One region of the Exiguobacterium sp. GL_137 genome, then DNA from elsewhere that is predicted to be linked to it. Evidence: riboswitches for the same ligand, from Rfam matches in the RefSeq annotation. Region 1 holds a riboswitch; each other region holds the start of a gene.
What was found. Region 1 has a riboswitch for S-adenosylmethionine ahead of AC3IRK_RS14595 (Na+/H+ antiporter NhaC family protein). Riboswitches for the same ligand answer to the same signal wherever they lie in the genome.
Positions count from the first base shown of each region.

Region 2: another riboswitch for S-adenosylmethionine. It lies ahead of AC3IRK_RS15280 (LLM class flavin-dependent oxidoreductase); the one in region 1 lies ahead of AC3IRK_RS14595 (Na+/H+ antiporter NhaC family protein).
Region 3: another riboswitch for S-adenosylmethionine. It lies ahead of metK (methionine adenosyltransferase); the one in region 1 lies ahead of AC3IRK_RS14595 (Na+/H+ antiporter NhaC family protein).

Region 1 covers NZ_CM174406.1:2,794,662-2,805,029, forward strand. The annotation lists gene AC3IRK_RS14560 (cysteine hydrolase family protein) at 1-115, shown strand, start outside; gene AC3IRK_RS14565 (nicotinate phosphoribosyltransferase) at 132-1,583, shown strand; gene AC3IRK_RS14570 (hypothetical protein) at 1,610-1,939, opposite strand; gene AC3IRK_RS14575 (YwpF family protein) at 2,082-2,567, shown strand; gene AC3IRK_RS14580 (histidine phosphatase family protein) at 2,564-3,154, opposite strand; gene AC3IRK_RS14585 (alpha/beta hydrolase fold domain-containing protein) at 3,206-4,165, opposite strand; gene AC3IRK_RS14590 (metal ABC transporter solute-binding protein, Zn/Mn family) at 4,344-5,306, shown strand; SAM riboswitch class I at 5,375-5,478, shown strand; gene AC3IRK_RS14595 (Na+/H+ antiporter NhaC family protein) at 5,557-6,864, shown strand; gene AC3IRK_RS14600 (hypothetical protein) at 6,908-7,108, opposite strand; gene AC3IRK_RS14605 (aldo/keto reductase) at 7,266-8,078, shown strand; gene AC3IRK_RS14610 (hypothetical protein) at 8,173-8,634, opposite strand; gene AC3IRK_RS14615 (alanine/glycine:cation symporter family protein) at 8,753-10,198, opposite strand.
Region 2 covers NZ_CM174406.1:2,934,772-2,945,139, reverse strand. The annotation lists gene AC3IRK_RS15315 (nitroreductase family protein) at 1-173, opposite strand, end outside; gene AC3IRK_RS15310 (nitroreductase family protein) at 228-863, opposite strand; gene AC3IRK_RS15305 (MarR family winged helix-turn-helix transcriptional regulator) at 879-1,334, opposite strand; gene AC3IRK_RS15300 (YczE/YyaS/YitT family protein) at 1,484-2,152, opposite strand; gene AC3IRK_RS15295 (DUF817 domain-containing protein) at 2,304-3,083, shown strand; gene AC3IRK_RS15290 (DUF2325 domain-containing protein) at 3,174-4,442, shown strand; gene AC3IRK_RS15285 (DUF975 family protein) at 4,510-5,148, shown strand; SAM riboswitch class I at 5,267-5,372, shown strand; gene AC3IRK_RS15280 (LLM class flavin-dependent oxidoreductase) at 5,446-6,504, shown strand; gene AC3IRK_RS15275 (ATP-grasp domain-containing protein) at 6,501-7,448, shown strand; gene AC3IRK_RS15270 (hypothetical protein) at 7,551-8,009, shown strand; partial or broken gene AC3IRK_RS15265 (NUDIX hydrolase) at 8,076-8,363, opposite strand; gene AC3IRK_RS15260 (ABC-F family ATP-binding cassette domain-containing protein) at 8,542-10,167, opposite strand.
Region 3 covers NZ_CM174406.1:2,271,552-2,281,919, reverse strand. The annotation lists gene AC3IRK_RS11960 (glucose-6-phosphate isomerase) at 1-866, shown strand, start outside; gene ytkD (RNA deprotection pyrophosphohydrolase) at 998-1,471, shown strand; gene AC3IRK_RS11950 (alpha/beta hydrolase family protein) at 1,443-2,186, shown strand; gene AC3IRK_RS11945 (EAL and HDOD domain-containing protein) at 2,354-3,607, shown strand; gene pckA (phosphoenolpyruvate carboxykinase (ATP)) at 3,665-5,233, opposite strand; SAM riboswitch class I at 5,466-5,592, shown strand; gene metK (methionine adenosyltransferase) at 5,720-6,928, shown strand; gene AC3IRK_RS11930 (GNAT family N-acetyltransferase) at 7,066-7,551, shown strand; gene AC3IRK_RS11925 (alpha/beta fold hydrolase) at 7,635-8,339, shown strand; gene mnmM (tRNA 5-(aminomethyl)-2-thiouridylate-methyltransferase MnmM) at 8,391-8,981, opposite strand; gene AC3IRK_RS11915 (MDR family MFS transporter) at 9,160-10,341, shown strand.

The DNA of each region.
Region 1 (10,368 bases):
GGGATATAAAATCGTCGTCCATGCCGACGCCGTCGCAAGTTTTAACGCGGCCGGCCATGACTGGGCACTTACGCATTTCAAACAATCGATCGGCGCAGATGTCGTCGGCGAATAAGAAGGGATCTGTCTTCATGTTACAACGTAATCTTGCACTTCATACTGATCTTTATCTGCCACGGTGGATGTATATTTATTGGCAGGAAGGACGTCATAATGAACGCGCTGTCTTTGACGTCTACTATCGGTCAAACCCGTTCGAAGGGGGTTATGTCGTCTTCGCCGGGCTCGAAAATATCATCGAATATGTTCAGACCCTCCGTTTTACAGAAGAGGACATTACGTATCTCCAAAAAATGATCGGTTTCCCGGACGAGTTCAAAGAGGAATTGCGCAACTTTAAATTCTCCGGTTCCATCTCAAGCGTCAAAGAAGGCGAAATCGTTTTCCCGAACGAACCACTTGTCCGGATCGAAGCCCGGATTTTCGAAGCAAAATTATTGCAGACGGCGATTTTGAATATCGCTAACCACGAATCCCTGATCGCTACGAAATATGCGCGGATCCGTCAATCGGCACCCGGTGCAAAATTCCTCGAAGCCGGTGCGCGTCGTGCCCAAGGCATCGATGCTGCTTACTTCGGAACCCGCGCGTCGTACTTAGCCGGTTTTGATGTCACGAGCCTTGCTTCTGCCGGACGAGACTTCGGTATTCCGTGCGGCGGAACGATGGAGCATGCCGATATTCAATTCCATGATGATGAATTAACGGCGTTCCGGACGTTTGCTGCCTACTATCCGGATCAAGCGACATTACTCGTCGATACGTACGACACGCTGAAAAGCGGTTTGCCGAACGCGATCATCGTCGCGAAGGAACTCGAAGCAAAAGGACATAAATTGCGCGGTATCCGGATTGATTCCGGCGATTTATCCTACTTATCGAAACGGGCACGGACAATGCTCGATGAAGCCGGCTTCCCGGATGTCGACATCGTCTTATCCGGTGATCTCGATGAATACGTCATCCAGGATTTACGGATTCAAGGGGCACAGGCGAATACGTTCCTCGTCGGAACACGCGGTATCACAGCATACGAACAACCTGCACTCGGTATGGTCTATAAGCTGGTCGCACGTGAAGTCGACGGCGAACTCATTCCGGTCATCAAAGTCTCGTCCTCAAAAGCGAAGACGACGACACCACACATCAAAGAAGTGTACCGGATTGTCGACCGCGTCACGAATAAATTCAAAGGTGATTACGTGACGTTACTGGATGAAGATCCGACTGATCTGGAGGCAATCGACTTAATCGACGTCCGTGATCCGTCATTCCGCAACCGGATCGAGAACTTTAACGTCGAACGTTTGCTGACGCCGATTTTCGTTGACGGAGAACTGGTATACACGGTCCCGACCATCGAAGAAAGCCGCCATTTCCATGAACAGCAGATCGGTCGTCTATGGGAAGAATACAAACGCCTCCGTCTGCCGGAAGTCTATGCCATCACCTTCAGCGACCGTCTCTGGAAACTGAAACTGGATATGATTCGCGACACACGGACTGCGAGCGGTCTAAAATAAACAATTGAACATAAAAACAGCCTACTTCAGCTGAAGTGGGCTGTTTCATTTGGTGTAACTGTCATTTGGATTGCCGCTTGTTCCATTTGTTGACGAAAGTACCAAGCGAAACCAAGCGCACCTCCGATGAAGACGATATACGTAATCCGTTGACCGAACTCTGCCAAGGAATCCGCATAAAAAATACTGATTAAGTGGTCGCTTCCACTGATGAGAAGCAAACAGGCAATCAGGAGCGCTATACGATAAGCAAGTGTCGGACGGTCTGTTGGTTCAGCATGCCAATACGAGATGATGTAATGGGCAAGTAAGATGATGCCAATGATTCCTAATACTCCTATCAGTGCTTGCGGCATAATGAACGGTCCTCCTGTTTCTAATTTCTACTTCCATTTAAACATAGTTCACTAAAAAATCCTCTCTAAAACTTTCCCACCGTTTGCCCGGTCACGGTATACTGAAGAAAATCTGTTGTTCATTCAACAAGGAGGCGTTTTCTTGAAAACCTTTAAATTGTGCACCTTACGTATTTTAATGGATGAATCCGGCCGGGATACGACGATTCCCGTTACGATCAAAGATGGATTGACTGTCAGCACGGATCAGACGGCACAGTGGGTCGCTGAAATTGTCGTCCTGGAAAATGATCAACCGATCATCGACGAGTTATTCAATAAAAATTTACGGGCCTTGATTGAAATTACGATTTCCCGACCTGATAATGATCCGGCTGCGATGATTGTGACGCCGCTTGAATCGACTCCCTTAAGTGAAGGGGTATCGTACCTGTTCAAAGGAAAGATGGTCATGATGAAAAATGACTTGTCGGAATCGATCTTACGCGAAGTCGTCGAGGATCATTTCACCGGTGAAGCCTTGATTCAGGAATACAAAGACCGGCGTTCAAAACGCGGCGCACATATTACGAGTATCGCGAAAGAAACGTTTAAACAGTACCTCCACGAAAATCCAACCATCTCTTAAGGACGTATCGTTTGATCTACGATATGATCCGCGACATTGATCCGGTCAATCTCATACCGGTCGGAGAAACGAATATAGTTCGCACATGCATTCTTAAGCGGTGTCCGGTAACTGAAGCTATCATCAATCGAGGATAATGCCGCTTTGATCGTATGCGAGTGACAGACGATCAACAGGCGTTGTCCCCGATATTTTTCTGTCAATTCTTCAATTGCCGAAAACACCCGCTGCTGAATTTCCTGTTCGGTTTCAAGTCCCGGTACACGTTCCGTATCATTCGCTTGGACTGCTTCATAGATTCCGGCGACGGGCTGTCCTGATGCCAATCCAAACTCCCGTTCGACCAACCGTTCATCCGTCTCCGTTACATCCAGCCCGATTGAACGTCCGATGATTTCTGCCGTCTCGACTGCCCGCGATAAGGGGCTTGAAATCAAGACGTCCCATTTTTCTTCCGCCAGGTAAGCTGCGCTCATTCCAGCCTGCCATCGCCCTGTCTCATTGAGCGGAATATCTTCTCGTCCTTGAATCCGCTCGTTTAAATTCCAATCCGTTTGACCATGACGCACTAAACAAATTTCTGTCATTTTACTGTCTCCTTCAAAAGAAATATGACTGATTGTATCATGTTTTCTTTTTTAGTGAAGGGTCTCCCGGGGCGGCAACGCCAGGACCTGACAACTAAACGTCTCAATCCGTTCCAGTAACCGCTCGATTTTCAACGGATTTTCGGTCTGGGTAAAGCTCGCCAGGGAATGCGTGCCGTTCGGGAAGGAAAACAGCCGGACGTCGGCTCCGACATCGGCTCCCTTTTCAACGAAGTGGAGCGCTTGCGTAAATGGGACAATCGGATCTTTTTTTCCGTGCAACAACATGATCGGTGGTGAGTCTGCTGTCAAATGTGTTACCGGCGAAACACGTGTCATGAGTTCCCGCCACTCGTCCCGCCCTCCTCCGTAAAACTTAATATTGGCAATCCACGTTTGAATGAACTTGAACAGGAGGAAGTTCGTCGGAGGATACAGGGCAATGACACCACTGATCAACGGGAGGCATTCGGCTGTTTGTTCGCCGATGAATTCCATCGGGGCAAGTGCCGTCGTCAGCATTAACGCGGCACCGGCTGAGTCTCCCCACAACACCATGCGTCCCCGCATAATCCGTAAATCGTCGGCTTCCTGATTTAAGAAACAAAGTGCATCCCGAACGTCTTCCAGATTATCCGGAAAATAACTGCCGTCCTCAAACAAGCGATAATCGATACTGCAAACGGCGATGCCGAGTTCCAGGAAACGCTCGACGATTGGCGTAAAACAAAAGACGTCATCCCGGTTCCCTCTGACGAAGGCTCCCCCGTGCGCATAAATCGCGACCGGGAAAGGACCATCACCCGGCGGATAATATAAATCCAACTTTAGTTCTTTCTGATTAACGGTTTTAAACAAAATCGTCCGGGGTGCGAGTTGGACTTCCGACAGTGGAAGCGCCGGTTCCGTCCATCGTAATAAAGCACCATAGTTGTTCCAGATGCTCGCTCCGGCTGCGGCTGTCGTTAAAATTGCCGCCCCTCCCATCAGCCAAGCAGTTTCCCGTTTCACCTCATCACCTCCAAAGCTTACTCTCGATTTCTGATCTCTTATTAGTCATCTACCCGATTTATTTAGAAGCCGAACGTCTTCCCCGACTTATACTTGACGCTTCGTTTTGGATTCGTTATAGTGAAAAGGTTCAAATCGGAATAATTACGTTTTAATAATTTTTGGAGGGTTTATTCATATGAAAAAATTACTTTCAGCTTTCACGGTCGCCTTTGCCAGCGCTGCTTTTCTTGCTGCCTGCGGTTCTTCCGAATCCAATCAAGATGCGACCGATCAAAAGCTTCGGGTGTATACATCGACATTCGCTACTGCGGCAATCGCCAAGGAAATTGGCGGAACAGATATCGACGTCAAGATGATTGTCCCTCCCGGTGCCGATCCGCACTCGTACGAGCCGACGTCTAAACAACTGACAGAAATCGCACAAGGCGATCTGTTCCTCTTAACCGGTACGACGCTTGAACCGTATTCGAAAAAAATCAAAGCCAGTCTGAAAGGCAACGATGTCCGTTTTGTCGAGACAAGCACAGGAATCGACTTACTCGAAGCCAACGCCACGCTTCACGAACATGAAGGACACGATGATCATGCTGACGAACACGCGGAAGAAGAACATGATCACGGCAAATACGATCCCCATGTCTGGCTCGATCCGAACAATGCCAAAATGATGGCCCAATCGATTTCGACGGCACTGGCAAAAGAAGTACCGGATAAAAAAGCGACGTTTGAAAAAAACCTGGCTGAATTTGATACGCAGGCAGATGAGCTCGATCAAAATCTGCAACAGGCTGTCGATAAGGGCTCGAAAAAAGAATTGCTCGTCACGCATGCCGCTTACGGATATTTAGCCGAACGATACGGTTTCTCGCAATTGCCGATTGCCGGCATCTCTCCGTCGGACGAGCCTTCCCAAAAGCAACTGGCCGCTCTCGTCAAAGAAGCCAAATTGCATGACTTGAAGTATATCGCTTTCGAGGAGACGGTTTCTCCTAAAGTCGCCCGCGTCATCCAACAGGAAATCGGAGCCGAAGCGATTACGATCCACAACCTGGAGTCCGTCACGAAAGAACAGCAGAATGCCTCGTATTTTGACTTGATGAATGAAAATGTGACGACGCTCAAACAAGCACTTCAGTGAAGTAGTGTTGACATGCAGTAAAAGATACGTTACGGTAGAAAACGTATTTCAGACAATCAAATGACTTCTTTTTATCGCGAGAGACGGAGGGACTGGCCCGATGATGTTTCGGCAGCGGACGATTAAATCGTACTGTGCCAAATCCAGCAAGCTGCGGCTTGAGAGATAAGAAGAGCGTCTTTTTCAGTAAAGACCTCCTTCTTTCTTGCGAAGGAGTCTTTTTTTGTACTTGTAGAAAAGGAGTGGTTTTATGAACGAGACGATTATACCGAACAAATGGGCACTTCTACCGTTACTTGTCTTTTTAGTTCTTTTTATCGGTGCCGGTATTTTTTACGATGATTTCTACAAATTCCCGATTCTGATTGCGGCTTTGATTGCCTTGATTTTTGCGGCGGTCACAACGAAAGGCAGCATCAATCAAACCGTGGAACGGATTGCAACGGGTGCCGGAAATCCGGACATCATGATCATGGTCTTTATTTTCTTACTTGCCGGTGCCTTTTCCGGAACGGCCGATGCGATTGGCGCCATCGAAGCGACCGTCAACGCGTCGCTGACATTTTTACCGCCTTCTCTTTTAATGAGTGGATTGTTTATCATCGCTGCTTTCATCTCGATGGCGATGGGGACTTCGACCGGTACGATTGCCGCACTTGCCCCGATTGCTCTCGGAATTCATGAAGCAACAGGTGTCAATGTTGCGATTGCCGCGGCAGCTGTCGTCGGCGGTGCAATGTTCGGTGATAACCTGTCATTCATTTCCGATACAACGATCGCAGCAGTCCGGACGCAAAAAACCAATATGCGCGACAAATTCAGAACCAACTTCATGATCGTCTTGCCGGCAGCAATCCTGACGGTCATCATCTTGGCTTTCGTCTCAGGTACAGGAGACGTCGTCGAAGCAAAAGCGTTTGAGTTTTATAAATTGATTCCGTATCTGTCTGTCATCGTCCTCGCCTTGTTTGGTGTCAACGTCATCCTCGTCTTAGTCGGCGGAACCGTTTTGACGGGTATCATCGGTATGATGGACGGAAGCTTCGGCTTAAGCGGCTTCGTCCTGTCGATGTCTGAAGGATTGATGGGGATGGCAGAAATTTCGATCTTGACGTTATTAATGGGCGGACTCGTCAGCCTGATCACCTTTAACGGCGGGATTGCTTATCTGAAAGAAACCCTGACGCGGAAAATCTCACAACGCCGCGGCGCGGAATTCAGTATGGCGGCACTCGTCAGTGCAACGAATCTTGCGACAGCGAACAATACGATTTCGATTCTTGTCGCCGGACCACTCGCTGCGGAAATCGCCGATACGTATGATATTGATCGGAAGAAATCCGCCAGTATCCTCGATATCTTCTCGTGCGGTATCCAAGGAATCATCCCGTACGGAGCCCAGTTGCTGATTGCAGCGGAATTAACGAAAACGGCTTCCCCGGAACTGATTCCCTATCTGTTTTATCCGTTCCTGCTTTTCGTTTGCGGATCTCTTGCCATCGTCTTCGGCTTCCCGCGTCGAAAAACAGCTGATGTGCGTAAAAAAAATGTTTCGTAAAAAATACAAGACCCGTCGCTTTTGCGATAGGTCTTGTTTTGACTTATTTTTTCTGGTCTTGGCGGTTGAGAATGAAATACGCAATCGCCGGAAGCGGGAACTGAATCAGTCCTGCGCCTCCCCAGACCCACGGATTTCGTCCTGTCTTCCGTGCACCAAGGAACAAACATGTCGCTTGTGTCCCTAACAGGGCTGCAAGGCCGGCCCAAACACCTTTTGGTACGTTTTTAACAGATCGTTTCATAAAATACACCTCGTTTCCTTTATAGATTTACCCTCCTCTTTTCGCTTTCTAACCGGCTTTTTCCTCCCTTGAGCGTTGAAACGGACGTTCTTGCTTGTTCATGCTAAACTAAACGAGCAATTCCATATTCTCGTTTCATTAAAGGAGGAGTATACACATGCAATACGCAAAACTTTCAAATGGTGTCACAATTCCACAAATCGGATTCGGTGTCTGGCAAGTCGACGAAGAGACGGAAGCACCGGCTGCCGTCGCAGAAGCCATTCGTGTCGGTTACCGTCATATTGATACGGCTGCCGTTTACAAAAACGAACGTGGTGTCGCCAAAGGAATTAAAGAAAGCGGCGTGAACCGTGAAGATCTCTTCTTAACGTCTAAAGTATGGAACGATGATATTCGTGCCGGACGCACTAAGGAAGCTTTCGCCGAGTCACTTGAACGTCTCGAGACCGATTACCTTGATCTCTATCTGATCCACTGGCCGGTTGAAGGATATATCGAAGCGTGGAAAGCGATGGTTGAGCTTTACGAAGCCGGGAAAATTAAAGCCATCGGCGTGTCGAACTTCAAAGAACATCACCTCGATACACTTGCTGAAGAAGGATTAATGACACCGATGATCAATCAGGTCGAACTTCATCCGCAACTTCCGCAACACGAACTGCATGAATATTTACAGGACCATAGCATTCAAGTTGAAGCGTGGAGCCCGCTCATGCAAGGGAAATTCCTCGAAATCAATGACTTCAAGGAAATTGCAGAAAAACACGGTAAATCTCCTTCACAAGTCGTCTTGCGCTGGCATTTGGATAACGGTATTGTCGCGCTTCCGAAATCGGTCACACCTGAACGCATTGCGGAAAACTTTGACGTCTTTGACTTCCAACTGGACGCAGATGATCTCGAGAAGATTGATCGTTTGGCAACGGATGTTCGTCTCGGACCGGATCCAGACGAAATCGACTTTTAAGCATTGACTTTACACATACAGGAAAGAGAGGCGGATGTCACATCCCCCTCTCTTTTTCTATGTCCTTATATAATGGAGTTGTACAAGGAAAGCCCTATACATAATAGACGAGAATCGTATCCTGCGCTTCTTCCGCCTGGTGAAAATAGGCGCGTAGATTCCCGAATTGTTCCCAAACCTCATCGAAATCACCTTGCCGGCCGGCCTCCTGATAAATCACTTCCAGTGCCCGTCGATCAAAATTACGCATGACCTCCGACGAAATGATGAGTAGCGGTAAGGGAAGGATGCCGACGATTGCCGCATGCTCCTCATTGACGATTAGTTCTTCCCCGACAATCGCCCGTCCCAAATTATAGTGGGTTTCCTGGTCAATGAAGATATCGATTTGGCTCATCAACTGATACAGTGGGGTCGTCTCTTCGAGTGCGAATAATTGCTCATGATCGGGTTGTGTTTCATGGATAAACAAAATCCAGTCCATGATGATGTGGGGATCATCTCCAAACGAATCCCAAACGGCATCCGCGACTCGAACATAATGTACGTTTTCCATCCTCCCCCTCCTTTCCGGTCGTTTTTTTTTAGTATTCCCATTTTCACATCGCTTTAATGACGATTATCAAAATCTCTACCAATAAAAAAAGGACCAGATGACTCTGATCCTTCTCATATTAAATGGCTTTTTCTTTCCGGTCTTCATCCTGCCACGCCTCGAGCGTTTCTTTCCCCGGAAGATTCGGAATCGAATCTTTATGGAAACGGGGATCCTGACCATTTTTACGTTGTACTAAATAATCATCGAGTGCCAGCTTCGCAATTTTGGATAAGCGGAAAATTGCATACAAGTTAACGATTGCCATCAAGCCCATGAAGATGTCCGCGAGCGCCCAGACAAGTCCCGCCGTTTGAACGAGCGAACCAAACACAACCATGCCGAGGACGATGACACGATACACCATCATGATTTTTTTATTGTCATTGATGAAACTGATATTCGATTCACCGTAATAATAATTTCCGACAATCGAACTGAAGGCAAACAAGAAAATCGCAAGCGCCATAAATGCAGTAGCCAATGGACCGACCTGAGAAGCGAGTGCCCCTTGCGCCAAATCGATTCCGGCGACCGGTGCTCCACTCGCATCCTGCGTCGCAACACCACTGACTAGAACAATCATTGCTGTCGAAGAACAGACGAGCAGTGTATCCACAAAAACCGCAAACGATTGAATCAACCCTTGTTTGACAGGATGGGACACTTCTGCCGTCGCAGCAGCATTCGGCGCTGAACCCATACCGGCTTCATTTGAGAAAAGACCACGACGAATTCCGTTTAAGACCGCTGCTCCGATTGCTCCACCGGCAAGTGTTTTGAATTCGAGTAATCCTTCCTGGAAAATCAGACCGAATACGTTCGGTAACACCTCTAAGTTCGTCACCATGATGTAGAGAGCAATCAAGATGTATCCGCCTGCCATAATCGGGACGAGGAAGGCTGACACCGTCGCAATACTCCGGACACCGCCGAAGATTACGAGTGCCGTTAACAGGACAAGTCCAACTGTAATCCACGTTTTATCTACCCCATACTGACTTTGAAGCGATAATGAAATCGTATTGGACTGGACTGAGTTGAAGACGAATCCAAACGAGATGGTAATCAAGATACTGAAAACGACGCCAAGCCAGCGTTGTCCGAGCGCTTTTTCCATGTAATATGCAGGACCGCCACGCCAAGCTTTTTCGTCACGTACTTTATAAATCTGAGCGAGCGTACTCTCGACGAATGCTGAAGCGGAACCGATTAAGGCAATCAACCACATCCAAAAGACAGCACCCGGTCCACCGAGCGCAATGGCTGTCGCGACGCCGGCGATATTGCCGGTCCCGACCCGTGCCGCTGTACTGATGGCGAAGGCTTGGAACGGCGACACACCATCTTTCCCTTTATCCGTTCCTTGGAACAACAGCCGCAACATTTCCGGAATCATCCGAAACTGGACGAACCCCATTCGAATTGTAAAATAAATTCCCAGACCAACCAACAAGATGATCAAGACACTCGACCATAACAAGTCATTAATACTACCGATTAAATCCATCAGTTGTTTTTCCACAGGTATTCCTCCTTATGTAAGCCTCAATCATGTAACCTTTTTTCACATGTGTTCTATGATACGAAAATAATTTTAGAAAATCAAATTCATTTTAATACCCGATAACCCATATGATTTGAGTTTCACAACTCAAACCTCACATCGAATGTTAGATTTCACACAAAAAAAGA
Region 2 (10,368 bases), 140 kb from region 1:
TCGATGACAAGGAAACGCCATGGTTGCATGTTGACAGAAGACGGAGCAAGTGTTGCTTCTTCAAGGATTTGTGTCATTTCTTCTTTTGAAATCTTGACGTTTGTGTCGTAGTTGCGGATTGAGCGGCGTCCTTTAACGATTTCCATAAAGTCTGTAGTTGTTTGAGTTGTCATAGTAATAATCTCCCTTTTTGTTTGTTCTCTATTTTTGGTTAATACGGGTACTACTTATTTCCAGTCTGCGATGTCGTTGATCGGCAGGCGAACCGACGGGTATCCTGTGTCGACTGCTTTTCCGATTGATAACAGCATAACTGGTACGTAACGGTCTTTTTCCATGCCAAACGCTTCAGCGATTTGATCTTTTTCGTAACCGCCGATTGGGTTCGTGTCGTAACCATGCGCCCGGGCAACGAGCATTAATTGCATCGAGACGAGACCTGAGTCGATCAAGATGCTGTCTTTGAGTGCGCTGGCCGGTACGCTTTCGTACATACCTTGAATCGCCGGTACTTGACGATCGCGGACTTCTTGCGGCATGAGTCCTTGTGCGACTGCTGTATCGTAGATATTTTCAAGTTGATCAATCGCCTTCATGTCACCGAAAACTGCGATGACAGCAGATGATGATTCAACTTGAACCTGGTTGAACTTAGCGAGTGGAGCAAGCGTCGCTTTCCCTTCTGCACTGTCGATGACGAGGAAACGCCATGGCTGCATGTTGACAGAAGACGGAGCGAGTGTCGCTTCTTCAAGGATCTGTGTCATTTCTTCTTTTGAAATCTTGACGTTTGTGTCGTAGTTACGGATCGAGCGGCGTCCTTTAACGATTTCCATGAAATCAGTCGTAGTTTGTGTAGTCATTTGAAAGTCTCCTTTTTAGTTAACGGTTGTTTTAGGTAAGGTGAGGGCATTTGTTTCAATACGTTGGATCATCTGTGCCAGCTGGTGTTGTTCGTCTGCCGTGAATCCTTCAAGCAGCTGTTCGAGGAATTCATCTTTTTGCTGACGTAACCGGGTAATCCGGGTCGCACCTTCTGGCGTCAGTGAAACGAGAATGACGCGGTTATCTGTTGCAGAACGGACCCGTTCAATCATCCCGTTCGTTTCGAGATGTTTTAAGTGTCGTGTTACCGCTGCATTATCAACGTTAACCCGTTGTTGCAACTCTTTTTGACTAATGGTCGCATCGACCTCGAGTTGGGCTAATAGGTCCATGCGGGTTTGGCTGAAGCCGTCCGTACAGAGGTCAAATTTTTGAGCAATCGTCTTATTGACAGAGACGAGTGCATAAATCAGTCGTCCTTTTTCAGTACAGGAAATACTCAAGTTCATCACATCCTTCCCTTCGTTCGAAAAATCCTTGACGTATCAAAGATTGATATGTAAACGAATATAACGTGTCTACTTTCATGACGCAACTAATATGCTTCATCCACAAAAAAAGATACCATTTCCTGTGAAATGGTATCGAGTCAGACGACTTAACTGATTTTTTGTTGTTTCCGGGGAATCGTTCCGGCATCAATCGCAGCAATCATCCGGCGGAAATGCCCCAACCAAAATTGAAGGAACGGGCCGATCAGGAAAATCGATAAGATCGTTCCGAAGAACACGGGTCCTCCAAGCAGCCAACCGATGCCGCAAGCGGTGATTTCCATGAATGTCCGCATCATCCGGATGGACGTACCGAACCGTTCAGCGAGCGTCAGTGTCAGTCCGTCCCGCGGCCCGGCACCGTACCCGACAGCAACATACAGCCCCGCTCCCATCCCGATGATGAAGATGCCGGCAATCAGCCAAAGCGTGTTCTGCCACAGGGAAGAAAATGAGGGCAGGAGACCTGAACCAAGAACAAGATTCATGAACACCCCGACGAAAATCGCGTTGACGAGTGTGCCGACCTGGGGTGTGATCCGGTCGAGCAAGTATTTGACGAACACCAATAACAATCCGACAAGAAGGATGATTGTCCCAACGGAAAACGGTGTTTTATTTTGAAGACCAAGGTGAAGAACGTCCCAGGTCGAGACGCCGAGTTGTGCCGTGATCATCATCGATGAACCGACAGCGAGTAAAAAAAGGCCAAATAAAAATAATGCCCATTTCAGGACAGAACGTAACAGCCAAGACGTGTGAATGGTCTGCTTCATGAATGGAAGACACCTCGTTTCAAAATCAAATTGATTCATTAACTGTACCATGTTTGATGGAGGAAACTAAAGGAAATCCGATATTTTCCATCCTGAGATGGAGGGAATCCGTCCTGCTTATCCGTATACTGATAAAAAAGGAGGTCAGTCGATGCGAAAAATCCGCCATTTGATCCGTTTTACATATCTTGAAGCCATCTGTTGTGTGTTCCCGGTCGCGATTTTCTTGGCGCTTGCGACATCCCGCTATCTACCGGCGGAACCGATTGCCCGTTATGATTTGCTCTTGATCTGGTGTCTCCTCGTTCAAATCGTTTTACTTATCACGCGTTATGAATCAAAGGAAGAGTTTAAATTGATTTTAATTTTCCATGCGATTGGACTTGGACTTGAGCTGTTTAAAGTCCAGGTCGGATCCTGGAGTTATCCGGAAGATGCCTTCAGCAAAGTATTTGGTGTTCCGCTTTATGCCGGCTTCATGTATGCGAGTGTCGCCAGTTACATCTGCCAGGCATTTCGCCGTTTTGATCTCCGCATTACACAGTTTCCCCGGCCGCTGTTTGCTTTAGCGACTGGTCTGCTCGTGTACGCTAACTTTTTTACCCATCATTGGTTGTTTGATTTTCGTTGGATTTTGATGGGGATTGTCGCTCTCATCTTTTATAAGTCCTGGGTCTATTTTCGTCTGGATGAGACTGTCTACCGGATGCCGCTCGTTCTTTCGTTTGGTCTGATTGCCTGGTTTATCTGGCTGGCGGAAAATATCGTGACCTTTTTTAAGGGTTGGGTGTATCCGAATCAGCAGGATGGATGGGAGCTGGTCGACTTCGGGAAATTATCGTCCTGGTTTTTACTTGTCATCATCACGATTTTGATTGTTTCCGTCGAAAAATACCGGCTCGGTGATCCGTCAATCGAAATCAAATCATAACCTTATCAAAAAAATAACCCGGTCTTTTTTTGACCAACCTACACGAAAGTCCCTTGCTATAGTTGAAAAAAAGCAAAGGGGTTGTTGAAGATGATGCAACAGATCGTGGAACGGGCGAAGACGTTAGTCGCCGGTAAAATGAAAGTAGTCGAAACGGTGGAAGAATGGGACCTCCTGCTCGAGGAAATCCGGGGAATCGATGAATGGGTGCAGATGTCGCGTTACTATACACCTTCTGAAAATTTGGACTTCACGTGGAGCAATCCAGAAGAAGACATATCAATCAAGCAACCTGTCGTTCCTCCTGTACAAATCACTCCTGTCATCGAACAACGTTACGCCTATACGTTCGTCCGTGAATTAAAAGGTGGTTCTTTACGGGAATGGCCGAACAGTCACATCTCGGAAACAGAGATCCGGCAATGGAATCTCGAACATGGAATGGAAATCCGGGTCCAAGTCGTACATCAGGACGTACGCCGGACGACACTTGAAGTGATGGATGTTGTCGCGACTGACCGGATGAAGCCACTGTCGGAACGAATCGTTTTTGAAAAATGTATCGTTAAAAACCACGGTATCATTGAATCGACGGTCGAAGGACCATTAAAGGATGAGACGGGTAAGTCTTTTTATTACGCCACACCGGTTGAAGACATGCGCTTTTTCCATCTGAAAGAAGGACAGCTCGTCGATCTCGTCATGTGGAAAGGTCGTCCGGAAACACTGACGATTGCCTGGAAATATGCGTTCCAATATCAAGAGCCGACGGTACAACTGTTGGAGACGTCAAACAATTCAACAGCACCAGTGCCACCATCAGTTGAAACAGCCAACGCCAGATCCATCGTCAAAAAGTCGGGACGCTATCTGAAGCAAATGAAACGAAAGCCGAAATTGAAACAAGAACGGAAAACGCGCCGGATTCGTGAAAAGAAATCCCAACCGTTGACACCACTCGTCACGACGTCCGTACCGGGGCAGCCCATCGACTTCGTGGATAAAAAACCACTTGATTTTGCACCGTTTGAAGGCATGCGGCTGGTCATCGTCGGCAATGAACAGCAAGCACCGGTCTACCGGACGTTTTTCGAAAAAACAGGAATCGAGCTGATTCATCTGTCGGGTGATGCCCAATCTGCGAAAAAGATTGCCAGTCTCGCGAAAAAGACCGATGCCATCGTCGTCGTCACAAGCCGGGTGTCCCATGCCGCTTCTGCACACGTCATCGCGCAGGCGAAGAAACATGATATTCCGTTTGCGATGGAACGGCTCGACGGACGACGTTCTTTGTATACGGCATGCCAGCGCCAACTTGAAAAAGCACGCTTAAATCAGTTAAAAACAGGAAAATCCTGAAAAAAGATGAAACTCCTCTCTTCATGAGCCGTAAATAAGGATAGAACTTATTTTGAGGAGGATCTCCATGATTAAAGAATTAAAATTATCCGCCCGTGAAGCGCTCAGTGGTCGCTGGGTCTTCATGGCACTTATGTTTTTACTGTTTCTCATCATTCAAAGTATTCCAACGATGTTTTCTTCTGATGCGAATGAAGATATTCAAGCGATTGATTTCATCGGTTTTTTACTGAACATTCTCTTGCTTCCACTTGCGATCGGTTGGACATGGCTTGCGATGTCTGTCGCTCGAAAAGAACAGGCAAAAATCGTTGATTTATTTGAGCCATACAAAATTTTCTTAAAGGCGGTCGGTCTTTCGATTGTCCAAAGTATTTTCCTTGGTTTATGGTTCTTACTATTTATCATCCCGGGTATCATCAAGTCATTTTCGTATCTAATGACGTTTTATATTTTACGAGATGAACCTTCAATCGGCATTTTGGATGCGATTACACGTTCGCGCCAAATGATGGACGGACATAAGATGGAAGCGTTCATGCTCGTCCTCTCATTCATTGGTTGGTTCCTGCTCGGATTGATTACCATCGGAATCGCTTTCCTATGGGTTGGCCCATACTTCAGCGTCACGCTTGCAAAATTCTATGACCGGATCCGCGGCGAAGAAGCACCCATCGAACAATCGACATTTGTTGCCCCATATTAAGACAATGAGGATGAGAGCCCGGCTCTCGTCCTTTTTTAATACTGTTATTAATTCCGATTGGAAAACAAGGTTTAATGGTTGCTTTACTCTGCTAAAAAGTGTACGATAATTCCAATAATTCTTATCAAGAGAAGTCGAGGGACTGGCCCGAAGACACTTCAGCAACCCCGCTAGCAGCGGAAGGTGCTACTTCCTAAAGGAATCTTTTCCTTTACAGATAAGAGCAGACATGATTAATCCGTCGCTCTTTTCGATTTTCGAGAAGAGCGACTTTTTTTTACAAGGGGGATATGACGGATGGAGTATGGATTTTGGTTACCGATTTTTGGCGGATGGTTACGGAATGTCGAAGACGAACAGATGCCGGCGACATTCGATTATGCGAAACAGGTCGCACAAACGGCTGAACAAATCGGGTTTTCAACGACCTTGATTGCGGAATTGAACTTAAATGACATCAAAGGACTTGAAGCACCAAGTCTTGAAGCCTGGACGACGGCAGCGGCGATTGCCGCGACGACGGAACGACTGGAAATCATGACAGCGGTCCGTCCGGGGTTCCATAATCCGGCGACGACCGCGAAGATGGCAGCAAACATCGATCAACTTAGCAACGGGCGCTTTACGTTAAACGTCGTCTCTGCCTGGTGGGAAGAAGAAGCGCGGCAATACAACGGGATCTTCACAGCTCACGACGAACGCTACGCGCGGACGGAAGAGTTTGTCACGATCATGAAAGGATTATGGGCAGATGCTTCGCCGTACAGCTTCGACGGGAACTACTATACGCTCGAGAAGACGCAACTGCATCCGAAGCCGGTTCAACGACCGGGCATCAAGTTGTACGCAGGCGGGGAAAGTGAAGCCGGCAAACAAACCATCGTCAATCATTGTGACGCTTATGTCATGCACGGCGGAACAGTGGAAGAAGTGTCCGTTAAGATTGAGGATATGAAGGCGCGCCGACAAGCGACAGGGCAACCGCCGCTTGAAAGTTTTGGATTGGCTGCTTATATCATCTGCCGCGATACGGAAGAAGAGGCTATTCAAGAATGGCAACGAATTACGGACGTCAAGGAAGACAGTGCCGGATACGCCGGGTACGACGACTTCGTCAGCAAATCACAACTCGAACAGCAGGTAAAACGGAACGATTATTCGGTCTCGAACCGCGGACTCCGTCCTGATTTGATTGGAACACCGGAACAGATTGCGGAACGGATTCTTGCGTTTGAGCAGGTGGGTGTCTCCTTATTATTACTTCAATTTTCACCACAACTGGAAGAAATGGAACGCTTCGCGCGCGACGTCATGCCGCTTGTCGAAGAAAAACGAAAGGTAGGTCAAATCAAATGACAAAAATTCATATCTTACACGAAAACCAGGAATGGACGGACCATTTAATTAAACGACTCGAGGAACTGGAGTTGCCGTATGAACAGTGGCATCTCGATGAAGGACAGGTCCCGCTTGATGAAGTCCCGCCAGAAGGCGTCTTCTACAGCCGGATGAGTGCATCGTCGCATACGCGCGGGCACCGCTACGCCCCGGAACTGACGGAAGGGGTACTCGCGTGGCTAGAGGAACACGACCGGACTGTCTTTAACGGAACCCGTGCCTTACGTCTTGAAGTGAGTAAAATCAATCAGTATACGGCCCTTCGAAAAGCCGGTATCCGGGTTCCGAAAACGACAGCTGCCGTCGGGCGTGATCAAATCGTCGAAGCGGCGAAAAACATCGGCGTGTCCTCGTTTATCACGAAACACAACCGTGCCGGAAAAGGACTCGGCGTTCAGTTGTTCCATTCGATCGAAGCACTTGAGACATATCTTGATGGACCAACGTTTGATGAACCGGTCGACGGGATCACACTGATTCAAGAATATATCCAGGCACCGGAACCGTACATCACGCGCTGTGAGTTCGTCGGCGGGAAGTTTGTTTATGCTGTCCAGGTCGACACGTCAGAAGGATTTGAACTGTGCCCGGCAGATGCCTGTGTCATTGACGACTTGTTCTGCCCGGTCGGTGAAGAGGCCCCACAAACACCGATGAAGTTTAAAGTCGTCGACGGATTTAATGATCCGATCATTCAAAAGTATGAAGCCTTCCTGCAAGCGAACCAGATCGCGGTCGCCGGCATCGAGTTCATCAAGGATGCGGATGGAACAATCTATACGTATGACGTCAATACGAATACGAATTACAATTCAGACGCGGAAGCAGCTGCCGGTAAGTTCGGCATGCTCGAACTGGCGAAGTTCCTCGGTGCGGCCCTTGAACGTCAGACTGTAAAATAATCATCACGGACCGATTAAAATAAGCCAAATACCCTGCATGTGTGTAGTCTGAAGTTAGAACTGCACACATCAGGGTATTTTTCAGTAAAAGGAGGTGTTGGGATGGTAACGTGGCATGAAGAAAAGAGACTGGATGTTCCAATCGAGGAAGCCTGGCATATCTTTGATCACGATCGGTTACAACGCCTGATTCCAGGTGTCGTCCAGCACGATGTGATCGAACGGAAACCGGGTGTCATCGGTTCGACATACCGGCAAACGTATATGCAGGGGAATCGCCTCGAGACATATATCGTGACGGATCTTGCCTATACAAATCAACCGGATTTCAAACAAAATACGATTGGATTTACGCTTGCCAAAATCTTTAAACTCGAGATGACCTTTACGTTGAAGCGGCTCGACGAAAAAAGTTGTCAGCTGATTTATACCGGGAAAAACGAAGGGGCGAATTTCGTCGGACGAAGCCTGCTGTCGCTTGGCGGCGAACGGGAAACGGAAAAAATCGTGCAAGGGTTACTCCGTCGTGTGGAAGAAGAGGCAAGTCAAATGCGTACATGATCAATAAAGGCATCTACTCGACTGGAGCAGATGCCTTTCGTTTGGTTTTACAAAAAAGAGTATGTCTTATCCTAAAGCTGTTAAAATTTTTGCGACTTGTCGATCGGCGGTCATCTCCGAAAGTAGCATCCATCTCACTCCGGTCAGAACTTGGTCTCCCTCCGGGCGCTCTGGATCATATCCCAAAATCGGTTCGCGTGAATCGATCTGTCTGACTAAAAAGCAGATCTCTTGTCCGTTTGCGTGAGTTTCTGAGTAAAGAGGTTTGATGATGCGGATGGCGAGATTCACTTCCTCTTGCACCTCCCGAATGACCGCTTGTTCGAAGGTTTCATGTTCCTCGAGACCCCCTCCGGGTAATGTCCAGAAACTTCAATCGTTTGTCTCAAGACGAAGCATCAAAATCCGACCGTTCTCAATTAAGGCTGCACAGGAACGATGGCGCAACGTTTTTCCTCCTCTGATGGGCATGATATCTGCAGTCTACAAAAAAGAGACCTCATCCGCTAGGACAGGTCTCTCGTTTCATTACTTAGTTCGTTGCATACAACGTTGATAATTGTTGTTGGACAGAGTCATTGTTGAGGTATTCATCATACGTCGTTTCTTTGTCGACGATACCGTTTGGTGTCAATTCGATGATCCGGTTTGCGATTGTTTCAACAAACTGATGGTCATGTGAGCTGAAGAGCATTGCGCCTTTATAAGCGATCAAGCCATCGTTGAGTGCTGTGATCGATTCGAGATCCAAGTGATTCGTCGGATCGTCGAGAACAAGAACGTTTGAGCCGCTGAGCATCGCTTTGGATAACATACAACGGACTTTCTCTCCCCCGGATAAAACAGACGCTTTTTTCATGACTTCTTCGCCTGAGAAGAGCATCCGGCCGAGGAAACCACGGAGGAACGTGTCGCTCTCATCGGCTGGTGAATACTGGCGTAACCAGTCGAGGATTGTTTTGTCCGATCCTTCGAAGAAAGCAGAGTTATCTTTTGGCAAGTACGATTGTGACGTCGTAACGCCCCACTTGAATGTGCCGCTGTCTGCTTCGATTTCACCCATGAGGATTTTAAAGAGTGTCGTGATGGCAATGTCATTTTGGCTGATAAAGACCACTTTATCCGTTTTGTTTAATGAGAAACGAACATTATCCAGTACTTTGACGCCATCGATTGTCTTCGAAATGCCATCAACAATCAACAAATCATTTCCGATTTCACGTTCCGGTGTGAAGCCGACGAACGGATAACGGCGTGAAGACGGACGGATGTCGTCGAGTGTGATTTTATCAAGTAACTTTTTCCGGGACGTCGCTTGTTTCGCTTTTGAGGCGTTCGAGCTGAAACGGGCGATGAAGGCTTGAAGTTCTTTGATTTTCTCTTCTTTTTTCTTGTTTTGGTCGCCTGCCATACGTGAAGCGAGCTGACTTGACTCATACCAGAAATCATAGTTTCCGATATAAAGTTGGATTTTTCCGTAGTCGAGATCGGCCATGTGCGTACAAACGTTGTTGAGGAAGTGACGGTCGTGGGAAATGACGATGACCGTATTTTCAAATCCGATCAAGAACTCTTCGAGCCATTTAACGGCTTTCAAGTCAAGACCGTTGGTAGGCTCATCGAGCAACAGAATGTCTGGTTTGCCGAATAAGGCTTGAGCAAGCAAGACTTTGACTTTCTCTCCGCCCGTCAGTTCAGCCATTGTTTTCGTATGAAGATTTTCTTTAATCCCAAGACCTTGTAAGAGCATTGCCGCTTCCGACTCTGCTTCCCATCCGTTCATTTCTGCGAACTCACCTTCGAGCTCGGCAGCACGCATGCCGTCTTCGTCCGAGAAGTTTTCTTTCATATAGATAGCATCTTTTTCTTTCATGACTTCATAAAGGCGCTTATGACCCATCATGACCGTTTCGATGACTTGGAACTCTTCATATTCATAGTGGTTTTGGCGAAGGACACCAAGGCGTTCGCCAGGCGTGATGATGACGTCTCCTTGTTGTGCTTCGATATCACCTGCAAGAATTTTAAGGAATGTTGATTTACCGGCACCGTTTGCACCGATGAGACCGTAGCAGTTGCCCGGTGTGAACTTGATGTTGACGTCTTCGAATAATTTACGGTCCGCAAAGCGGAGACCGACGTTTTGTACTGTAATCATATAGAGATGAACCCTCGTTTCTAGTGTGTGATGTGCTGTTACGAGTGTACCACAAAATGATACGCTTCGTTTCAAGGACAAAGTTCTTTACATCTTAGACCGGATTGCGCAATTTAGCAACCATGCTTTTAAACAAAATGAAACATTTTCCAATCTGAAGCGTAAGAGTAGTTAGAACATTCATGAAGGAGGAGGACGGCG
Region 3 (10,368 bases), 520 kb from region 1:
TGGAAGACAAGTACGGTAAAGCCGGAGCGAAGGACCGGATTTATGCGACGACGGATAAAGCACGTGGTGCCCTGAAGACACTTGCTGACTCGGAAGGATACCAGACATTTGTGATTCCGGATGACGTTGGCGGTCGTTTCTCTGTCTTGACACCGGTTGGTTTATTACCGATTGCAGCTGCCGGCATTTCGATTGAAGACTTGATGGCAGGTGCGCGTGATGCGCAAGTTCAGTTCTCAAATGAGAACTTGGCGGAAAACGAAGCGTACCAGTACGCGGTCGTTCGAAACGCATTATATGCGAAAGGAAAAACAATCGAGTTGCTCGTCAACTATGAACCTGCTTTACACTATGTGTCGGAGTGGTGGAAACAGTTGTACGGAGAGTCAGAAGGAAAAGACTTTAAAGGGATCTTCCCGGCAGCAGTCGACTTCTCAACGGATCTTCACTCGATGGGACAATACGTTCAAGAAGGACGTCGTGATTTGTTCGAAACGGTCATCAAAGTCGGACAAGCGCGTCATACCTTGACGATTGAAAAAGATGCACAGGATTTGGACGGCTTAAACTTCCTTGAAGGCAAGTCGATTCAATTCGTCAACGACAAGGCAGCAGAAGGAACGTTGCTTGCCCACACAGATGGACAAGTTCCGAACCTGACAGTTGAGTTGCCGGAGATGACACCGTATCATCTCGGATTCTTGTTCTACTTCTTTGAAAAGGCATGTGCAATGAGTGGATACCTGCTTGGTGTCAACCCATTCGATCAGCCGGGTGTGGAAGCGTACAAGAAAAACATGTTTGCCTTGCTTGGTAAACCTGGATTTGAAGCAGAAAAAGCAGAGCTTGAAGCTCGCTTGAAATAAGAAGCCGGACATCTCTCGATTCAGAGGGATGTCTTTTTTTGTCATTCTGGCAAATTCCTACGCACTTTCACTTTTAGAATGCTTTCGAAACAGGTAAAGTGAAGAGAGAAGAAGAAATGAGGTGCACGCACGTGATTACGTTTTTAGATTATTATCAAAATCGGGTTGAACTGAGTTTTGAGGACCATCCGTTTTCAGTCCATCCGCTTCATGTCTGGGTCATTGCCGTGTACGAAGGGAAATGGTTACTGACACATCATAAGCAACGGGGCTACGAATTTCCGGGTGGAAAGGTCGAACCGGGGGAAACGGCCGAGGAAGCAGCGCACCGGGAAGTCATGGAAGAGACAGGGGGACATATCGAACGTCTCCAGTACATCGGACAATACCGGGTTGAAGGTCGGGGGGATACGATCATCAAGAATATCTACTTCGCCGAAATCGCATCCTTGGTGCCGCATCTTGCTGTCGATGAGACGGACGGTGCCTATTTACTAGACGATATCCCGAAACGTTTAGATACGAACCGCCAATACAGCTTCATGATGAAGGACCGTGTCCTTCCGGAGACTCTTCGTGTACTCGCCGAACGCCGACTGGTTTGAGCTCCCCCGCCAGGGACCGTTTCGTACCTTTCGGGTCTTTTATGAAACATCCGACGGAGAACGGGTCGGGGCGTACATCATCTTACCGGTTCGGGCGAACGGACAAGGTCTCTTGTATTTACGTGGTGGGACACGTAATATCGGCATGGTTCGGCCGACCCGCTTAATGCAGTTCGCGCAAGCCGGTTATTTGGTCATGGCTCCTTTTTATCGCGGTAACTTAGGGGGGACCGGAAAAGAAGATTTTGGACAACGGGATATCCTTGACGCCATCAGTGCTTTTGATTGGCTCGATCAATATGTCGAGCGGACATCGGTATTTGGCTTTTCCCGCGGCGGTCAGATGGCGCTTTTACTGGCGCATCATCGTGAAGTCGCCCGGACAGTTTCCTGGGCCGGCGTGACGAATTTGATTTGGACGTATGAAGAACAACGGACGATGCAAAAAATGCTCAGACGATTTACCGGTGGCGTTCCAGAGCAACGGCTGGAGGCATATCGCGTCCGGTCACCACTCTATTTTCCGCCGCAAGGAGACGTCTTATTGATTCATGGATTGTACGATCAAAACGTTCGGTTGCGGCATGCGACGAACTATGCAGCCCGCTATCCGGAAAAGACCCGTTTATGGGTATATCAATATGCGCATCAATTTCCAATCCATCAAAAAATGCTTGTGACGAAACAAGTCATCGATTGGATGTTATCCAAGTAAAAGGATTCGTGAAAACATCTCAGTGCCTCGCATTGAGATGTTTTTTTCTCCAAATGATGGGAACATTGATATGTTTTAAAAAAGAGATTTTTTAAGGGAAAACGATATTTGATATACTAGAACATATAAAATAAGCCAGATTAACGGATTTAGAAGGGATATATGAGATGGAAATCTTACTTGCGCGACAACCGATTGTAGACCGGTTTGGTTCGATTGACGCTTTTGAACTGCTCTATCGTTCCGTTGAAACACCTGCAGTGTTTGATGGTGACTTGGCAACGATGGATGTATTGACGAATACACTGATTCATTTGGGAGTAGACCGTGTAGCAGAAGGGAAACGATTATTCATTAATTTCACAGGCGATCTGTTACAGTCTGAGCTGATCGATCACTTGGATCCGACCCGATTCGTGATTGAAGTGTTAGAGACGGTTCACATTGATGCTGCTATGCTCCTGACGTTGCAGAAGTGGAAAGAAGCAGGCTTCGTATTGGCACTGGATGATTTCGTAACCGATCTGTTGCGTCATCATGGGGCAGAGCTGTTTGATCTGATTGATTTGATTAAAATTGATATCGAAGCCATCAACCCACGCGAACAAAGTGCAATCTTACATATTTTAAAGCGGAATTATCCGCATATGCGCTTTTTGGCAGAACGGGTCGAAACACATGAAGATCATACGCGAAGCCTTGAGATGGGATATGACTGGTTTCAAGGATACTTTTATGCCAAACCGATGCTGATGAAAGGGAAGGCGGTTCCTCCGCAAGTACCTGTCCTGTTGAAGATGCTGAAGTGGTTGGATACAGACGATCATTATGAGGACGTCGTCGATGAAATCGAAGGAAATCCTTACATCAGTGTACAAGTACTGCAATTAATCAATTCTCCGGGAATCGGTCTTCGGAACACCGTCAGTTCCGTCCGACAAGCGATTTCCTTACTTGGATTTTCGCAATTAAAGAGCTGGATTTCGTTAATCGTTTTGCGTGAAATGAAACTCGCAAGTCCGTACAGGTGGTCGGATGAATTGTTACGTTCATCTTTGCATTGTGCAAAGCTGTGTGAACTGTTTGCGACGGAAACGAAGACCTTGAAAGCAGAGAGCGCTTATATGATTGGATTACTGTCTCATATTGATGCATTACTCTCAGTCGATATTGATGAAATCATTGATCAGCTTCCGATTGAACCGGCTTTGAAAAACGTCTTACAAGGTGATGATCATCCGTTTCGGGATTGCCTGCTCCTTGCGATCAGCGCAGACCGGGGAGAGTTCGAACGGTTCGAGATGCTGAGCAATCGATTCGGGATTGCGAAGCACCGCGCTTATGAATTATTAAAAGAAAGCCAAGTTTGGCTTTCTCAAAAAGAGCTTCATTTACAAGATAAGACAGATTCAATCGTCTAACATAAAAGGTTGAGCATCCGTTAAGGAGCTCAACCTTTTTGGTATCATCAATCATTTTTAAACGCGGGGACCGGCTGCTTTGATGGCATCCGTCGCACTTTCGAAACGTGCAAAGTTCTGCGTGAACTTTTGCGCGAGTGCAGTCGCTTGTTGTTCGTAAACAGATGAATCCGCCCATACCTTGACCGGATTGAGTAAATCAGTCGGAACACCGGGTACTTCAATCGGCATATGCAGACCGAAAATCGGATGTTCTTCTGTCGGGATGTCTGCGAGCAGGCCGTTGACGGCTGCATTGACCATCGTCCGTGTATACGAAAGTTTCATCCGGCTGCCGGTACCATAAGCCCCACCGGTCCAACCGGTGTTGACGAGATAAACGGTGACGCCGTGGCGATCAATCAGTTCCCCGAGCATCGTCGCATATTTTTCTGGAATCAACGGCAGGAACGGGGAACCGAAGCAGGTCGAAAACGTTGCTTCCGGTTCCGTGACACCACGCTCTGTGCCGGCAAGTTTAGATGTATAACCTGACAAGAAGTGATACATCGCTTGTTCTTTTGTCAGTTTACTGATCGGAGGCAGTACACCGTAAGCATCTGCTGTCAGGAAGACAATCGTTTTCGGATGACCGGCGCGTGACGGGATGGCGATATTCTCGATTGCTGTGATCGGGTAAGCCGCACGCGTATTTTCCGTCAGTGAGGTATCATCATAATCCGGAATCCGGGTGTCGTCGAGGACGACGTTTTCAAGAACGGTTCCGAAGCGGATGGCGTCAAAGATTTGTGGTTCTTTTTCGCGTGACAAGTTGACCGTTTTCGCATAGCAGCCACCTTCGATGTTGAAGACACCGTCATGGGACCAACCGTGTTCATCGTCGCCGATCAATTGACGGCTCTCATCTGCAGACAGTGTGGTCTTACCAGTCCCGGATAGTCCGAAGAATAACGCGACATCCCCTTCGTGTCCAACATTGGCGGAACAGTGCATCGACAACACTTCTTGTTGTGGTAAGAGATAGTTCATGACCGAGAAAATTGATTTTTTAATTTCTCCGGCGTACTCTGTACCACCGATCAAGACAATACGGTGTTCGAAAGACATCGCGATGAATGTCTCCGAGTTTGTCCCGTCGACCGCCGGATCCGCTTTAAAATGTGGTGCGTAGACGACCGTAAATGGTTCAAAGGCCGCAACCGTAGGATATTCGCGTAAGAATAGCTGTTTCGCAAACAAATTATGCCAAGCATATTCGGTTACGACGCGCACTGGAAGGGTGAAATGCGTATCGGCACCAGCAGCAGCTTCTGTGTAGTAAAGTTGATCTGCTTCGTTCATATAACGAAGAACTTTTTGTAACAGTTGCTCGAATTTGTCCGATTCCATTGGTTGATTGACATGACCCCAATCGATATGCATCTCACACGATTGATCACGGACGATGAACTTGTCTTTCGGTGAACGACCTGTAAATTTCCCCGTTTCTACAGACAAAGCACCATTTTCTGCAAGAACTCCTTCTTTGTTGCGAATCGCATGTTCGACTAGTTCAGCAACTGACAGTTGTTTGAACACATGCTCCTTCTTGAGTAGCTCTTCGATATTCAGGACCGTCATCGGCATCCTGACCCCACCTTTCCCCTACGTTGGTTTTAGCTCTACTATTAGTATGACACATTTATTATATATGACATACTAATGATAGGGCAATCATTTTCCTGCGCTGATTTCTATTTATCTGGAAACGCTTTCAGCATTAACAGTTTAACATCTCTTCCGAAATTTTTCGACTAGAAATTAAAACGTTGCTTGACAGAGTGAGCACAAGTTTATATCATGTAATTCGTAACGGATACTCTTATTCTGAGCAGGTGGAGGGAACAAGGCCCGAAGAAACCCGGCAACCGTCTTATATTAATTTCATCATTAATGTAGGAAAAGGTGCTCTCCTGAAGCGAAGTAAACACTTCGAACGATAAGAGGGTAAAGGAAGAACGCACAACCTTTCCCTGACCATTTTTGGACATGGAAAGGTTTTTTTCATTTTACCGTCCCACTCAACTAGGGGAAATGAGTACACCGTCAAATTCTTTTTTGGGAGGGTCAAACATGACAAACCTTAATCGCCGACTATTTACGTCGGAATCAGTAACTGAAGGTCACCCGGATAAAATCTGTGACCAGATTTCGGATTCAATTTTGGATGCAATTCTTGCAGCCGATCCAAACGCACGTGTTGCGGCAGAAACTTCTGTCACGACAGGACTCGTATTAGTAGCTGGAGAAATCACGACATCAACTTACGTGGATATCCCGAAAGTCGTTCGTGAAACTATTCGTGAAATCGGCTATACACGCGCTAAATACGGTTTCGATGCAGACACTTGTGCTGTATTGACATCAATCGATGAGCAGTCAGCAGACATCGCTCTCGGTGTGGACCAAGCGCTTGAAGCACGCGAAGGAAACATGTCCGATGAAGAAATCGATGCGATCGGAGCAGGAGACCAAGGTCTGATGTTCGGTTATGCAACGAAAGAAACACCGGAACTCATGCCACTTCCAATCTCGCTTTCACACAAACTGGCTCGTCGTTTGGCAGAGGTCCGCAAAACGGGGCAACTCGATTACCTCCGTCCGGATGGTAAAACGCAAGTTACGGTTGAATACAACGAGAACAATGAACCTGTTCGCGTCGATACAATCGTCATCTCGACACAACATGCAGAAGAAGTGACGCTTGAGCAAATTCAAGCTGATCTGAAAGAACATGTCATCGCACCGGTCATCCCGGCAGAGTACATCGATGCAGACACAAAATTCTTCATCAACCCGACTGGTCGTTTCGTCATCGGCGGACCACAAGGAGATGCAGGGTTGACAGGTCGTAAAATCATCGTTGATACGTATGGCGGATATGCACGTCACGGCGGTGGAGCGTTCTCTGGTAAAGATCCAACGAAAGTCGACCGTTCAGCTGCTTACGCAGCACGTTATGTCGCGAAAAACCTGGTTGCATCTGGTCTTGCGGACAAAGCAGAAGTTCAACTTGCTTACGCAATCGGTGTGGCGCACCCGGTTTCAATCGCAGTCGATACGTTCGGTACAGGAAAACTTCCTGAAGCGCAACTCGTTGAATTAATCGCAGAAAACTTTGATCTCCGTCCTGCAGGGATCATCAAGATGCTTGATCTCCGCCGTCCGATTTATCGTCAGACAGCAGCTTATGGTCACTTCGGTCGTACAGACATCGAATTACCATGGGAGCAAACAGATAAAGCCGCTACTCTTGAAGAGCAGGCAAAACGTTTCGCATAATCCTGAGTTCAGAAACTCCCTTTTAAGGGTGTTTCTGAACTTTTTTTGTTTCTCCGGAACTTTGCAGGGAAACGACTGAAATTTCTAGAAAAGGGTAAAAGAACATGAGCCTGTAAAAGGAAAAGGGGGATTTCGGTATGGAGATACGCGAAGCAGTTCCGGCTGATGCAGCACGCATTCATGATATTGCGCTCACGTCCTGGATGGACACATATGAGGAAATCTATTCAGAGCGTTCGAAAGCCCATTTCGTACAAGAAGCGTACCCGCAGGAAGAAGTGGTCCGAGCAATCCGGACAGCGGAAGAAGCACGTGGAGAATACTTCAATGTCGGACTGATCGACGGGGAAATCGTCGGTTTTATCCACGCCATCGATGTGGATGGAACGTGGGAAATCGTCCGGCTGTATGTCTTGCCGAAATACCAGCAAAACGGAATCGGACGCCGGCTGATCCGCGAACTGGAATTGCAAGGGGCGTCTCCGATTGAAGTGTATGTTGAATCCCGAAACTATAAAGCCCGTCACTTTTTGACTTCATACGGATTTAAGGAAATCAGCGAGACGACAGAGGAAGTCTTCGGACAGGTGGAACCTGTGACGCGACTACAACGTATATATTAAAGAAACGGAATCCGACTTAAGGCGGTTTGGCTGAAGTCGGATTTGTTGCATACTAAACAGATATCGAATGAAGAGGTGAGTTTGTGGTAGAACAACCAACCGGAGTGATCGTTCTTGTATATCCACTCCAATTACGTGCCCGGCCAAGTGAAGCACTGATTCGTGTCTTAGAGCACGAATATGAGGTCCTCTTGGTCGACGCACCCCGTCGTGTATCGTTTGAAGAACATCAACAGTTATTAAAAGAAGCACTACGCGAAGCCGGTAAGCGGAAATTACCGATTCATATCATTGCCTGCAGTATGGGAGCGCTTGTCGTCAACCGACTGCTTCAAGAATATGAGTTGCCGATGGCGAGCCTGACGTTTATCTCGCCGTTATTTGATTGGCACAATTCCAAGCAATTGGGAGGCGTCAAACAAGTCTTCGCGAGTGCCTTCGACCGGTTCCGTCCGGATGCTCCGCTTGGGACATTACCGTTCGGACAAAATAATGAGGATGCTGCTCGTCTCGGTGAACTGACGTACGCTGAATATCGTGAGATTGAAGAAGAAATTGTCATCCATGATGAAGAACGTAAGAAACTGCCGCGGGTCCAACTCGCTTGTTTTTATGCGCCGGACGATCAGTTTGCTGACGTCAAGTTGACGCTTGAGGTATGCCGGAAAATGGGTGGGGACCAGATTTATCTGCAACGTCTGCACGGGTTCCCGCACTTCAGTTTCGAACGCTTGAACACACGGTTTGCTGAAAAGTTGTTGCTGTTCCTGAAATTAGTGGAAGATTAATATGTTTTAAAAAGAGGGGTGCCGTCGCATACGACGGCACTCCTCTGTTGTTTAATCGAGTATTTGTTTTTTTAATTTTTTTTCAATCGCAACGATGAACGGCGGATTATTTTGCTGATTCAAGAAACGGTACTGCAAGACGGCATAATCCTGCTGGGGGAGCGATGAAACATGCTCCAGCACTGCATCACGTTCGCGGCGCCCTTCCAAGTGACCGTGATAAATCACGAGGACAACCAGACCACCGGGGACGAGGACCGGAAGAAGGGCCCGGAGTGCCTCTAGCGTTTCTTCTCCTGTCGTCGTGACGGATTTATCGCTTCCCGGTAAGTAACCAAGATTAAAGACTCCGGCACGAATCGGACGTTGTTCAGCAAATAACCGAGCGCCGACATGGATATGACTTTCGTGATACAAATCGACCCAATCGAAGACGTGAGCCGCCTGCAACCGACGGGTCGTTTCTTCGATTGCCTGCTCCTGGACATCAAAAGCGATGACCCGTCCGCCCGGTCCGACCTGTTCAGCAAGGAAATGCGTATCATGACCGTTCCCCGCAGTCATATCGACGACGCAATCCCCTTCATGGATGACTGATTCCAACAATTCTTTGGCATAAGGTAACACACGTGCAAGTGACATGGCAAAAACTCCTCTTTTTGATTGATATGCTCTATTTTTTTCTAAGTACCCGCAAAATCGACCCTTTAGTTAATTGTATCATTTTTCCGATTGTTCGTTTAAATCGAAGTTCCTTGACAGACGACAGAATAATTTCGTAAAGTGGCAAGGTTGGAAACTACATTGGAGGATACTTACCATGCCGAAATTACCTCGCGCGGTCTGGATTCTGGTATTGGCGATGGCAATCAATACGACAGGGTCCTCTTTTTTATGGCCGTTTAATACATTATACATTCATGACTATTTAGGGGAGTCGATGACGAAGGCCGGAATGGCCTTATTCGTCAACTCGGCTCTCGCCATCATCGGGAACTACATTGGTGGAAAAGCATTTGATCGGTTAGGTGGGAAACGCACACTTGTCATCAGTGTCATCGGACTCGTCCTTGCCTCAATCGGACTTTGGATGTTCCATCAGACTTTCACCGGTTATGTTCTGATGCTGGGATTAATCGGATTCGTCGGCGGAATGGTTTTTCCGACCATCTATGCTCTGACCGGTGTGATCTGGCCGGAAGGCGGGAGACGGGCGTTTAACGCAATCTATGTTGCTCAAAACGTCGGTGTGGCGCTCGGAACTGCTATCAGTGGGCAAATTGCGGCGATTGATATCCAATTCATCTTCATCGCAAATCTGATACTGTACTTGTTGTTTGCTGTGGTTCTGTTGGTAGGATTGAATTGGATTCAGGTCCATCCAATCAGACGTCAATCGATGTCGGCAAGCGAGGAAGTGCGGGAACCGCTCTCACGGAGTTCTGTCCGGACGATGTTGTATGTCTCGATTGGTTATGCACTGTTATGGTTTGTGTATGTTCAATGGCAGGGAACGTTTGCCGTGCATACAAAGTCACTTGGAGTAACAATTTCCGAGTATTCGATTTTATGGACGATCAACGGGGCGCTAATTGTGTTTGCACAACCGTTATTGACACCCGTCTTACGATGGTTTGGAGACGATTTGAAACGTCAGTTACTGACGGGGACAGGGATTTTTCTTTTGTCCTATGCCATCGTTCCCTTTGCGGGCGGATTCAAAATGTTTTTAGTGGCGATGATCATCTTGACGATTGGTGAGATGTTCATTTGGCCGGCAGTTCCTGCAATGGCAGCGCGCTTGGCTCCGATTGGTAAAGAAGGTGAGTTTCAGGGATACGTCAATATCGCCGCTTCGGCAGGCCGGATGATAAGTCCGACCGTCGGGGGACTGATTTATGATTTATCCGGTATGAATGCCGTGTTCCTGACGTTGATCGGATTGATTCTGGTGGCAGGATTCACATTCATTCGTGCTATACCAAGTAAGGCGATAAAATAAGTTCGAAAGACAGACGCGGTCGTTTGA